3 regions of the Selenihalanaerobacter shriftii genome follow, and region 2 is predicted to be linked to each of the others. Evidence: riboswitches for the same ligand, from Rfam matches in the RefSeq annotation. Region 2 holds a riboswitch; each other region holds the start of a gene.

Region 1 (4,262 bases), on a different contig from region 2:
TAATCTAATATATTTTAAAGATGGAGGAATAATTATGTCAGATATACAGATGTCATTAGTTGAACACTTAACTGAATTAAGAAAAAAGTTGCTAATTTCTATTGGTGTTTTAGTTATCTTTTCAATAGGTAGCTATCTATTTGCAGAGCAGATAATAGATATATTAACTCATCCAGTTGGAAAAAAATTGGTCTATCTTACTCCTCCGGAAGCTTTTTTCACACAATTAAAAGTTTCTTTTTTCACAGGCTTTTTAGTAGCTCTACCAATTATTCTTTATCAATTTTGGAAGTTTATTTTACCGGGACTTAAAGGTAGCGAAAAGAAATCTTTATTGATATTAGTGCCTTTATCATATTTATTCTTTATAGGTGGAGCTGCTTTTGGATTTTTTGTAGTGATTCCTTTTGGTATTAAGTTCTTTTTAGGTTTCACATCTAATAATCTAGAAGCAATGTTTTCTTTAAGTAAGTATATTTCTTTTAGTTTTTGAGTTACCATTATTAATAACTCTATTAGTTAAATTAAATTTAATTACTTCTCAATTCTTAACTACTAATCGAAGATATGTAATAGTCAGTATTTTTGTTTTTGCTGCTATATTGACACCACCAGATATTATTTCACAAACTATGATGGCTTTACCATTAATTTTACTTTATGAGGGAAGTATTATTGTAGCTAAAATAATTGAATAAGATAAATAATAAATTTATTAAAGAATAAAGCCTGTGACTTTGATTAACATGAGGACACAGGCTGTTTTTTTATTATATTCTCTGGGATCCTTACTATTTAGAGTTCATTAGATTTGGCTGTTATTTAAATTTGATAATATAATGCTAGTGGATTACAAATACAATATTTTGTGATGATTGTCACAAAATATCCGGGACAAATATAACTTTATATTACAATTATTTTAAATTAAAAGGTATTACAGTAATAATAAGGAAATTATAATATAATAGATTAGAATCATAATTATGTACAATAAAATAGTATTTTAAATTTTAGAGGGCAAACCTGTTGAAAAGCAGGGACGCAAAGTTATGGGGCTAAATCCTTTAAAGGATTTAGCTTGCCAGACTGCATTTTAAGGCCCTTGAGGGGCCTTTTTTTATTTAAAAAGGAGGGGTAAGATGCGTTTAATTAATAAAGAAATGTTTGATATTGATGTCGAACGTACTTTGAAAAGCCGGCTATTATTGAAAACATTGATTTTTTCTGGAATATTGGGATTGATTGGTCTGTTATTACTAGGTGTCTTTACTTATAATACAGCGACAGATGGTCTTCAAAAATTATCTACTGAAAAATTAGAGACTATATCAAATGAGTTAAATTATTATTTTAATGAAGTTAATATGTCACAAGAAGAATTAATTAAGAATTTAGATGATCTTGATGCCAAGGAGAAGAAATACTTTCAAAATGGAACCGGACAGATTTATATAATAGATAAGCAAGGAAAAGTATTATATGGAAAATCCAGTGATAGCTTAAAACTTATTGATCATATTCAGGAAAATAAAACAAGCAGATTAGAATATGAGGTTAATAATAATAATATGATGGCCACTTATGAATATAATTCAGATTTAGGCTGGTATATAATAGTTGCAGATCAGATTAGTAATATGACACGGTTTAATAAAGATGTAGCTTGGACGATGATAATTACATGTCTTGTGGCTATGGCATTAATGGGGACAGGTGCTATTTTTGTAACTAATAATATTACAGGTCCTATTAATCAATTAGTAGATATTTTAAATAAGACAGAGCAGGGGGACTTGACTGCTCAAGTTAGCTTTGCTTATCGTGAAGATGAATTAGGAGTTTTAGGTACTACTTTTAATAATATGATTGATAAGCAGGGTGATATTATAAATCGAGTTAAGGTAGCAGCTCAAACAGTAAGTAGCTCTAGTGAGGATTTATCGACTACTATTGACGAATCAAATCAATATATTGGGACTACTACATCTAATATTACTGAGTTATCAGCTAGTATTGAAGAAATAGCATCAAACACTGAAATGGTTTCTTCATCAGCGGAAAGAATGAATACAACAGTTGATAATGGAAGCAAGTCTATTGAGCAAGCTGTTACTGAAATGGAGTCTATTCGCAATATGGTAGAGGAATCAGCAGGTATAATTGGGAATTTAGGTGAAAAGACAAAAGAGATTGAAAAAATTATAAATTTAATAAATAATATTGCAGAACAGACTAATTTATTAGCTTTAAATGCAACTATAGAAGCAGCTAGAGCAGGAGAACATGGTAGAGGATTTGCAGTGGTTGCAGAAGAGATTCAAAATTTGGCTGAAGAAACTTCTAATGCTACTAAAGATATAGCCCAATTAATTAGTGAAACACAAAAGGGTTCTGCGGAAGCAATAACAGCAATTGAAGAAGGAACGAAGGAAGTTGCAGTTGGAGAAGAAGTAATTACTAAAGCAGGTAATGCTTTTGAGGAGATAAATGAAGCCATAAGCGAAACAAGCTTTCAAATTAGAGATGCTAGTGCTGCGGCTCAACAAATGGCTGTTGGTGCTGATCAAGTAGTTGATTCTACTGAAAACATTGCTGATATGTCTGAAGAAATGAAAGAGACTTCTGAATCATTAGCTGAGGAAGCTACTGATTTAAAAGGGTTAGTTGATCAATTTAAAGTATAAGTTTTTTAGAAAATTCAAAACTTCTGTGATCAAAAAAAGTATATATTGTATTAATTTAGGATAAAAATGAGGAATTGTATTCTGGGTTAGAAGATTTGATTTTAGAAAGGAGATACTTGAAGATATGAAGTATAAAGAATATAAACGAAGTATAATTAGTGCAGTAATTACTTTCATTTTAATAATAGGCTTTAATGTTGTTCATTATTTTATTGCTGAAGAAGTTGAATTGATGGAAATATTACTTGAAATAGGTTTTGGTGTTGTATTAGGTGTAATAATTTGGTGGGGTAGTCTGCAATATGATAAGTTCAAATTATCTTCTCAACGATTAAAAGATTATCAAAAACAGTTAGAACATATTCTTAATAATGTAGAAGCAATTATTTGGTCTATTGATTTAAAAGAAGATAAAGTCTTTATTTCCGAAGATTGTAAGGATAAATGTGGTCTTACATATCGTGCTTTTATAGATGCATCAGATTTTTGGAAAAAAATTATTCATCCTGATGATTTAGAATTAATTAATAAACAAAGTGATGAATTATTGTCAGGAGAAACAATTAATGTTGAACATCGCATAAAGGATTCTAATAGAGAAGTTCATTGGGTTAAGACTAGCATAACACCTAGTTTAGATTCAAATAATGAAATGTATAAACTTGATGGTATTATGGTAGATATAACGAAACGAAAGCAAATGGAAGAAAAGATTACCCATATGGCTTATCATGATTCATTAACTAACTTACCTAACCGGAACTTGTTAAATGAAGAACTTAATAAATTATTAAAAGAAGCTAAAAATAATCAGGAAAAATTAGCCATTATATTTCTTGATTTAGATCGTTTTAAATTAGTTAATGATACGATTGGACATGATGCTGGAGATCTAGTATTAAAAAAAGCAGCAAAAAGATTAATTGAATGTACACGTGAAGATGATATAGTAAGTAGATTTGGTGGCGATGAATTTGTTATTATAATGAAAGAAATTGAGAGAAAACAAGTTAAAAAGGTAGTTAATAGAATTATTCGTGAATTTTCTAAGCCACTTAATATAAATGAGTATGAAATAATTATAACTCCTAGTATTGGGATTAGTGTTTATCCAGAGGATGGCAATAATGTAGATGAACTAATTAGATACGCTGATATAGCAATGTATTCAAATAAGAATGAGAAAAAAGTTGACTATAAGTTTTATGACTCTAATTTAAATGTAATACTTTTACAAAAGGCTAAAATAGAAAATAGATTAAGAAATGCAATAGAGAATAATGAACTTAGACTTCATTATCAGCCACAAGTAAATTTAAATACAGGTGAAGTTATAGGAGTAGAAGCATTAATTCGTTGGCAGAATTCTGAATTAGGACATGTTTCTCCTGGAGAATTCATTCCAATAGCAGAAGAGTCGGGTCTTATTAAACCTATTGGCAAGTGGGTTCTACAGACTGCCTGTAAACAGAATAAAGCTTGGCAAGATGCTGGTCTACCTCCGATGAATATGTCAGTAAATGTTTCTAGGAGTCAACTTTTTAATAAAGGATTTCTAAATACTGTAAATCAAGT
Region 2 (4,262 bases):
ATCAGCCACTACTGCAAAACCTCTACCTTGTTCTCCAGCCCGTGCTGCCTCAATTGCAGCATTTAAAGCTAATAGATTCGTCTGCTCAGTAATCTCCATAATTGTATTGGAAATTTCGCCAATCTGTTCAACTTTATTTTCTAAATTCTTCATGGATTCAATCGCATCATCTAAAATCCTATTACCATATTCAATCTTTTGATCTGTATTCTTAATTTCAGAAAATGTTTTTTCTCCTGCTGAATATATATCATGGGAACGATCAGATAATTCTTCAATAGTAGTAGAAACCTCTCCAATGACTTTACTGACCTCACCTATTGAATCTCTAGATTGATTAGTATTCTGATTAACTTGCGTCACACTCGCAGTTGCTTCTTGTAAGACTGTCTCTAAATGTTCAGCATTTTCATAAATATCTTTGATGATTTGACGAATAGTACTCAACATATAATTATAAGACTCACCTAATTCACCTATCTCATCTTCACTGTCAATTTCAATCTTCTGTGAGAAGTCTCCAGCTGCTACTGTCTGGCTAACTTCTACTAAATCTAGAATTGGTCCTGTAATTCTCTTAGCAAAGAAATTAATAATTAAACCAGCAATCAATAATAAGATGATACTAATCATAATCACCCTATTTCTAGATTCATTCATAGCTGCTGCAGTTTCATTGAAATCAAGACCTATCCTTAAAGCCATTCCATTATACGGAACTATTATTTCATAAATGTAATCATTCTTTAATTCCAATAACTGAGTCTTATATTCTCCATTTTTAATTACTTGCCCTAGCATACCTTGATTCTTTTTAACATAATTCTTTAATTCTGCCTTGAATTTTTTATAATTACTGCTACTCTCCGTTATTTGTAAGTTCTTATCTATAATTGTTATGTAAGAGATTGCTTCTTGGCTACTGACTTGGTCTATAATCTTTTGTAAACCTATTTTCTCATTCAGAGTAGTTAAAACACTAGCATCCATCCCTACTTGAACTATACCTGGTTTATCTAATCTACCGACTCCAACAAACTTAAATAAAGTATTATCTACATCACGAACCATAGCTTTTTGAGCTACCACTTTATCTGGATTATCTAATATCGCTCTAAATGGATAAGCTTGTGCCTCTGGATCATCTGGAAAAGTAAACCCTAATCCGTCTGTAAAATTAGTTAAAGTTACTGTTCCATTGCCATCAGTAATCCAAAATTCATCAATCCCAGTCTCTTTAGATAATTTAATTAGATCTTGATTATTAATATCACCTGCTGCTACTAAATTAGCTAATAATTTAGCTTCAGCTATCATATCTTGTTCTAATACATTTTCAGCTTGTTTATAAGCAGTTTCAGCATTCATACTACTAGTCTTAATTATATCTGCTAATACTTCACCTTGCCTTCTAAAATTAGCCATCGTTTCTGTATGGTTTTTATAAATAAGATAGCCAGAAATAGTTGTTACTACTAAGACTAAAATCACCATCATTAAAGCTACTAATTTAAATCTTAAATTAGAACGTAACTTCTCAACTAAATTCATACTTATTATCTCTCCTTACTTGATAAATAAAATTAATAAAACCCTACCCTCAATTAATAAAAGAGGGATAGGGTTAATCCACTTATAAACCTATCATCCCCTCCGGCAGTCTGACAATCATAGCATATATTATACCGTAGATTCAAGACTTTGCGACCTTACCTTTCGATAAGCGTGCTATTTTACCAGGGATATTTTAATTTATGTAAATTATATTTACTACTCATATGTAGTATTATTATACATATAGTCTAATTTTGTAGTAATTTGCCTTGTAATCTTAATTATATCAGTTGTCTCAAATACTGTCAAGGTAACATAAATTATCTTGATTAAATTATAATCCATTATATATAATAAAAAGAGGTAGCAATTAATCATTTTGTAATTTATTAATAAAGTTGCAAGGGGAAACTACAAAAAAGGGGGAGTTGCTACCTCTTTAAATTTATCATCTATTAAATTAATTTTAAGGGGTTAAAATTATTAATCAATGGTTATTTATTTCTACTTACTTATTTTCTGTTTTCTTATAAGGGATTCGTTTAGACGGTTCGAACTGACTTTTTGCCTCTTTTAAAATTTCTTCATACATACCAATGTTTCTATCTTCTAAATGATCAAAGATCATAGGGGATTTAGTACCGAAACTTACATTCTTAATAGGATCATTATCTAATTCGACAGCAATAATTTCTTCAACGCCTCGGGCTTGAGCTAATTTCTGTGCGATTGGACTTACAATCATACTATGACCAAAGTTATAATTATTACCAGCGTCAGGTCCGACAGCATTTACACCAATCATATATACATGATTGTCATATGCTCTAGCTTTATTTGTCATTTCCCAAATATCAAAGCTTCTTAATAAGGCTGATGGTCTAAGAATTACTTCTGCTCCTCTAACAGCTAACAATCTACTTAATTCTGGGAAATCACCATCATAACAAAGGATCATTCCAATCTTACCTAATTCAGTATCATATACTTTTGCCTCTCCACCCGGAGTAGCCCAGCCGCCTCCAGCTAATCTTTCTGTAGGGAAAGGATGAGTCTTACGATAAACTCCTACTACTTCGCCATCAGGTCCAATTAGAGCTGACGAATTATAAACAACACCTGGTTCTTCACCACATTCATAAGTTGGTAAAACAACATAAACTCCATGTTTTTTAGCAGCTTCTGCTACTGGATCAGTTACTTTACCTGGAATAGGACTTACTAATTCATATAACTCATCAGCTGACATAGCAGGATCAAATCCTGTAGTTATACTCTCAGGAAAAACGATCAATTCAGCTTCATATTCATCTACAGCTTTATCTATCCATTTAACAACCTTATTTAAATTAGCTTCTACATCATTAGGTTTAACAGCGATTTGTACACCTGCTGCTACAAAATTTTTCATATCTATTCACTCCTTAAATTATGCTATCTGATTAACAGCATCTTTATCAGCACAGATTTGTGTTCCAGTCTTACCTTCAATAGCTTCTAAAGCTTGGTCTAAAGAAGTAATAATAGCTCTCTCTCCACCATTCTTCACAAAGTCCACTACAGCTTGTACTTTAGGTCCCATGCTACCAGTACCAAAATGACCTTCTGCTTGGTATTCTTCCATCTCGGCGATAGTTAGTATACCTAAATTCTCTTGTTGTGGAGTACCAAAATTAATTGCTACATTTGGTACATCAGTTAAAATCATCAAAATATCAGCATCTACCTCTTCAGCTAATTTACGAGTAGCCAAGTCTTTATCAATAACTGCTTCAACACCAGATAGTTGTTCGTTCTCATCTTCAACTACTGGAATTCCTCCACCTCCAGAAGCTACAACAACATTGTCATTAGCAATTAATTCTTTGATAGATTCTGTTTCTACAATCTTTTGTGGTACAGGGGAAGCAACAACTTTTCTCCAGCCTCGTCCACTATCTTCTATCCAGTTTTCATCCTTTTCTTCCATAGCCTTTTTAGCTTCTTCTTCAGAATAAAAAGGACCAACTGGCTTAGTAGGATTTGCAAAAGCCTCATCGTCTTCATTAACAACTACCTGAGTTACTGTAGTAAGCACATTCTTATTAATATCTAATTCTCTAAAAACATTTCCTAAAGATTGTTGTACCATATAACCAATTTGTCCCTGAGTCTGTGCCCCACAAATTTCTAAAGGCATAGGTGGTACTTCATCACTACCAGCTTCATGCTGAATTAAAAGACTACCTACTTGCGGACCATTACCATGACTAACTACAACCTCATAGCCACTATCAATTAACTTAGCTATCTGTTCACAAGCATTCTTAACATTAGCTAACTGTTCATCAGCAGTGCCTTCCTGTCCAGCCTGTAAAATTGCGTTTCCTCCTAATGCTACTGCCACTCTCTTCTCCATTATTCAATCACCTTTCCAATTTATGATTTAATATTCTCAAAATTAATAGCCAAAATATATAATCTATTATTTAATTCAAAAGTTAAGTTTAAAAGAGACCAAGGAGGACTGAACTAAAAGATGTAATCCACCTTGGCCTTTTTTAATAGGACTCTAATTTATAGAATATCTTAATTGATTCTTACTCCATTCCGTCAAAAGCAACTACACGAGAAATACTAGATTCACCGTCTACCATTCTCCAAGGGAAACATCCAATAGTAGTTCTTTGATTTAATAATTCATCAATTTCTCCACCCATGTTCTCAAC
Region 3 (4,262 bases), on a different contig from region 2:
GATATTAGATATTAATGAAACTCGGGCTAATTATGAGCAGAAGGATGGCCAATGTGTCTTTACAATAGATGATGAAGAATGTATGTTTACTCAAAAATTGACTACTATCATACCTATTAATGGTGGTGGTGAGAGATTAGGGACATTAATTGTTGCTAGATTTGACGAAGAATTTACTTCTAATGATCTCATCTTAGGAGAATATGGAGCTACAGTTGTAGGAATGGAAATTTTACGATCAAGAAGTGATAAGATAGAAGCAGAAGCCCGTAAGAAAGCAGCTGTTCATGTAGCATTAGAAACATTATCTTATTCTGAATTAGAAGCTATAGAGCATATTTTTGAAGAATTAGATGGTATAGAAGGGTTATTAGTAGCAAGTAAAGTAGCAGATAGAGTAGGAATTACTCGTTCAGTAATCGTTAATGCATTACGCAAATTTGAAAGTGCTGGAGTAATCGAATCACGTTCATTAGGGATGAAAGGTACATATATTAAAATATTAAATGAGAGGCTATTAGAAGAATTAGAAAAATTAAAGACTTAAAAAATTAAACCTTTAGAAACTAACCCACAAAAATGTTTTTGTGGGTTAGTTTTTTTAGTTTTATTAATTATATATTATATAAATATAAAAAGTTTTATTTTTTAAGTCTTTTTTACAAATTACTCAAAAAAAATAAAGGAGAACAACTAATAATTAACGAATATTTAAAATAGGTAAAGAAAATTCAAAAACTGAATATTTATGTCATCTCTCGATAAAGGCAAACTTGTCGAAAGGCAGGGACGCAAAGCTACTAGGTCTATGGTATACAAGTATACTATGATTGCTAGGCTACCTACTAAACAATTAATTATAGCAGATATTTGTCAATATAATCAACTCCAGTTCCTTTATGATTTTGAGGGATTAGGAGTTTTTTTGCTTAATAAGGTAAATTACTCAAGTAAGGCAGGAAAACATGCTGATTTTGTCGAATAAAGGTTAAGGCTGGAAATAGGATTATATGGTTTATTTTATGTTTTTTTATGATTTAAGGAGGAGTTAGAGGATAATAGACAGAAATATAAAAAGTGATAACCAAATGGGAATAAAATTATAATAAAATAGAATATTAATGATTCAGTTAAGTATTGAAAATAAAACTAATATTATTGATAAAAAGTAAAGGAGGTAAATTTATAGTGGCCTTTTTAGGTGATCAGACTACATCAATATTAAGTAGTGCTCTAGATGGATTAAGTCTAAGAAAGCAAGCAATTTCTAATAATATTGCAAATGTAGATACCCCTAATTACAAACGTAAGGATGTAAATTTCGAATCCCAATTACAACAAGCTAGATATAATTATAAAAGACAGAGTATTAATTTAAGTAGAACAGATAATGAACACTTCTCTATAAATGGTAAACATCAAGCTTTTGCACCAAAAATTAGATCTGACAATAATACTAGTATGAGAAATGATAAGAATAATGTTGATATAGATTATGAGATGACAGCTTTAGCTAAAAACACATTAAAATATCAATCTGTTACTAAATTGTTATCAACTAAATTTAAGAAAGTTGGTAATGTAATTAATAGGATAAAATAAGATTAAGGAGGATTTAATATATGGGGTTATTTGGTGGGATGAACATTAGTGCTTCAGGAATGACAGCTCAACGGTTAAGAATGGATTTAATTTCTAATAATATCGCTAATATAAATACAACTAGGACTGAAGATGGTGGGCCTTATAAGAAAAAATCGCCAGTTTTCAAAGCTAAAGGTCAAGCTAAATTTAGTTTACCTGATGTTGCTTCTAATAAGGGACAAATGGGACAAGGTGTAGAAGTAACCTCTATTAAAGAGAGTAATAAGCCACCGAGATTAGTCTATAATCCTAATCATCCTGATGCTAATCAAGAAGGATATGTTAAGATGCCTAATATAGATATAGCTTCTGAAATGGTTAATATGATTTCAGCTAGTAGAGCGTATGAAGCAAATGTTACAGCTTTAAATGCTTCTAAGAAGATGTTTAAAAGTGCTTTAAAGATTGAAGGATAAAGGAGGATGTTTAATAGATGAAAATAGATACTCTACAGTTAAATAAGTTAGCTCAAAGTTATAAAACTGACAGTGTTAGTGAAGGAAAGAGCAAGGAATCATTTAAGGATTTGCTTAGCAATTCATTACATAAAGTTAATAATTTACAGAAAGATGCAGATTTGATGGCTGAAAAATTAGCAGTAGGAGAAGCCGATAATATTCATGAAGTGATGATTGCTTCTACAAAGGCTAAACTTTCTTTGGATTTAACATTAGAGGTAAGAAATAAAGTTGTAGAAGCATATAAAGATATAATGAGAATGCAGATCTGATATTTTGTTGGGAAATTGAGGTGTGAATATGATTGAAAATTTAATGCAAATTAGAGAGCAAGGAGAAAAATTGTGGGAAAGTTTAGACACTAAAGCTAGGATAATAATTATTTCTTCAGCAGTAGTGTCAATAATTGCTCTATTATTGCTTACTAATTGGGCTAGTCAACCTAATTATGTTACTTTATTTAATAATTTAACAGTTAAGGATGCTAGTGCAATTACTAATCAATTAAAAGAAAAACAGATTGATTATAAGTTAGCTAATGATGGTACTAGGATTCTAGTGCCTGCTAAAGACGTTCATCAAGTTAGACTAAATTTAGCTAGTGAAGGTTTGCCTAAGGGAGGAACAGTAGGGTTTGAATTATTTGATAAAACTCGCATAGGCAGTACTGATTTTGAGCAACAAGTTAATTTTTATCGAGCACTTTCTGGAGAATTAACTAGAACTATTATGCAGTTGCAAGATGTTGAGTTTGCTAAAGTCCAAATTAGTGCTCCAAGAGAGAGCTTATATGTCGATAAAGCAAAAGTGGCTAAGGCGTCTGTATTACTTAAAATAAAGCCATATGCAGATTTAGGTTTAAAACAGGTGAAAGCGATTACTAATTTAGTTGCTAGTAGTGTAGAAGGGTTGTCAGCAAAGAATGTAACTGTAGTAGATACTAAAGGGAATCTATTAACTGCTAAACTTAATAAAAAGGACAACCTAGGAACTACAGAATTTAACCCAAAACAGTTAGAGGTTGAAGAGGAATTTGAGAATGATTTACAGATGACTTTAAATACCATGTTATCTAGGGTATTAGGGCCTGATAATGTAGTTGTGAGGGTTAATGCTAAACTTAATTTTGATCAAAGAAAGATTCAGAGTGAAATTTATGAACCTATTACTGATGATGAAGGAATTGTGAGGAGTGAGCAATCTAAGAAAGTTAATTATCAGTCTAATGGTGAATCTCCTCAGGGAATACCTGGTACAGAGTCAAATATTCCTCAATATCAATCCAGTGAAGATCAAGCATCAAATTATAGTCAGAAAGAAGTTACTACTAATTATGAAATTAATAAGAAAGTAGAAAATTATATCCAAGCTGCTGGAGATGTAGAAAAAGTTTCGGTAGCAGTTATGGTTAATAAAGATTTATCATCGAATGAAAAAGACTCAATTCGACAATCTGTAGCAGCAACAGTCGGATACGATCAATCACGTGGTGACCAGATTACCATTAGTAGCTTTAAATTTGATAAAAGTTTAGAAAAAGAGATAAATTCAAAAATGGCGTCTGAGAAAGCAGCTAGACAGAAGAAATGGATAATAGCAGGAATTATAACTTTATTAATAATTATTATTGGTGGTTTAATCATACGTAGAATTATGAGTGATTCTGAATCTGTTGAAGAACCGGGCTTAGACGTAGTAGTTGATGATGACACAGGAGAAGCAGCAGCAACTAAAGAGGAATTATCTCCAGAAGAAGAGATGAGAAAAGAAATGAAAGATGAAGTGTCTCAGTTAATTAGGAATCAGCCTGAAGAAGTAGCTAGGTTATTAAAGACATGGTTAACTGAGGATTGATCTAAAAGGGAGGGAATTGGCCTTGGCACAGGTTAATAAATTATCTGGGAAGAAGAAAGCGGCAGTTTTATTAGTTTCAATGGGGCCTGATCTTTCCGCAGAAGTAATGAAACATTTAGATGAGGAAGATATTGAAGAATTAACTTTAGAAATTGCTAATTTAAATAAAGTTTCCTCTGATGTTAAAGATGATATCTTAGATGAATTCCATCAAATGTGTGTAGCATATGATTATTTAAATCAAGGTGGAATTGGTTATGCCAAAGAAGTATTAGAAAAAGCTTTAGGGAAACAACAAGCAGATAG

Evidence for each region. A riboswitch is a leader RNA that binds a small molecule or an ion and turns the genes downstream of it on or off. The one in region 2 is predicted to bind cyclic di-GMP.
Region 1: it holds a riboswitch for cyclic di-GMP, as region 2 does, so the genes downstream of both, B5D41_RS10295 (methyl-accepting chemotaxis protein) here and B5D41_RS01850 (methyl-accepting chemotaxis protein) in region 2, are expected to answer to the same signal.
Region 3: it holds a riboswitch for cyclic di-GMP, as region 2 does, so the genes downstream of both, flgB (flagellar basal body rod protein FlgB) here and B5D41_RS01850 (methyl-accepting chemotaxis protein) in region 2, are expected to answer to the same signal.

What each region holds. Positions count from the first base shown of each region.
Region 1 covers NZ_FUWM01000018.1:35,238-39,499, reverse strand. Annotated here, with positions in the region: partial or broken gene tatC (twin-arginine translocase subunit TatC) at 35-698, shown strand; cyclic di-GMP riboswitch class I at 1,010-1,097, shown strand; gene B5D41_RS10295 (methyl-accepting chemotaxis protein) at 1,143-2,687, shown strand; gene B5D41_RS10290 (sensor domain-containing protein) at 2,812-4,262, shown strand, end outside.
Region 2 covers NZ_FUWM01000004.1:96,563-100,824, forward strand. Annotated here, with positions in the region: gene B5D41_RS01850 (methyl-accepting chemotaxis protein) at 1-1,551, opposite strand, end outside; cyclic di-GMP riboswitch class I at 1,653-1,740, opposite strand; gene B5D41_RS01855 (carbon-nitrogen hydrolase family protein) at 2,063-2,965, opposite strand; gene arcC (carbamate kinase) at 2,984-3,952, opposite strand; gene B5D41_RS01865 (cyclase family protein) at 4,134-4,262, opposite strand, start outside.
Region 3 covers NZ_FUWM01000010.1:74,121-78,382, forward strand. Annotated here, with positions in the region: gene codY (GTP-sensing pleiotropic transcriptional regulator CodY) at 1-547, shown strand, start outside; cyclic di-GMP riboswitch class I at 757-846, shown strand; gene flgB (flagellar basal body rod protein FlgB) at 1,189-1,602, shown strand; gene flgC (flagellar basal body rod protein FlgC) at 1,623-2,060, shown strand; gene fliE (flagellar hook-basal body complex protein FliE) at 2,078-2,374, shown strand; gene fliF (flagellar basal-body MS-ring/collar protein FliF) at 2,403-3,956, shown strand; gene fliG (flagellar motor switch protein FliG) at 3,979-4,262, shown strand, end outside.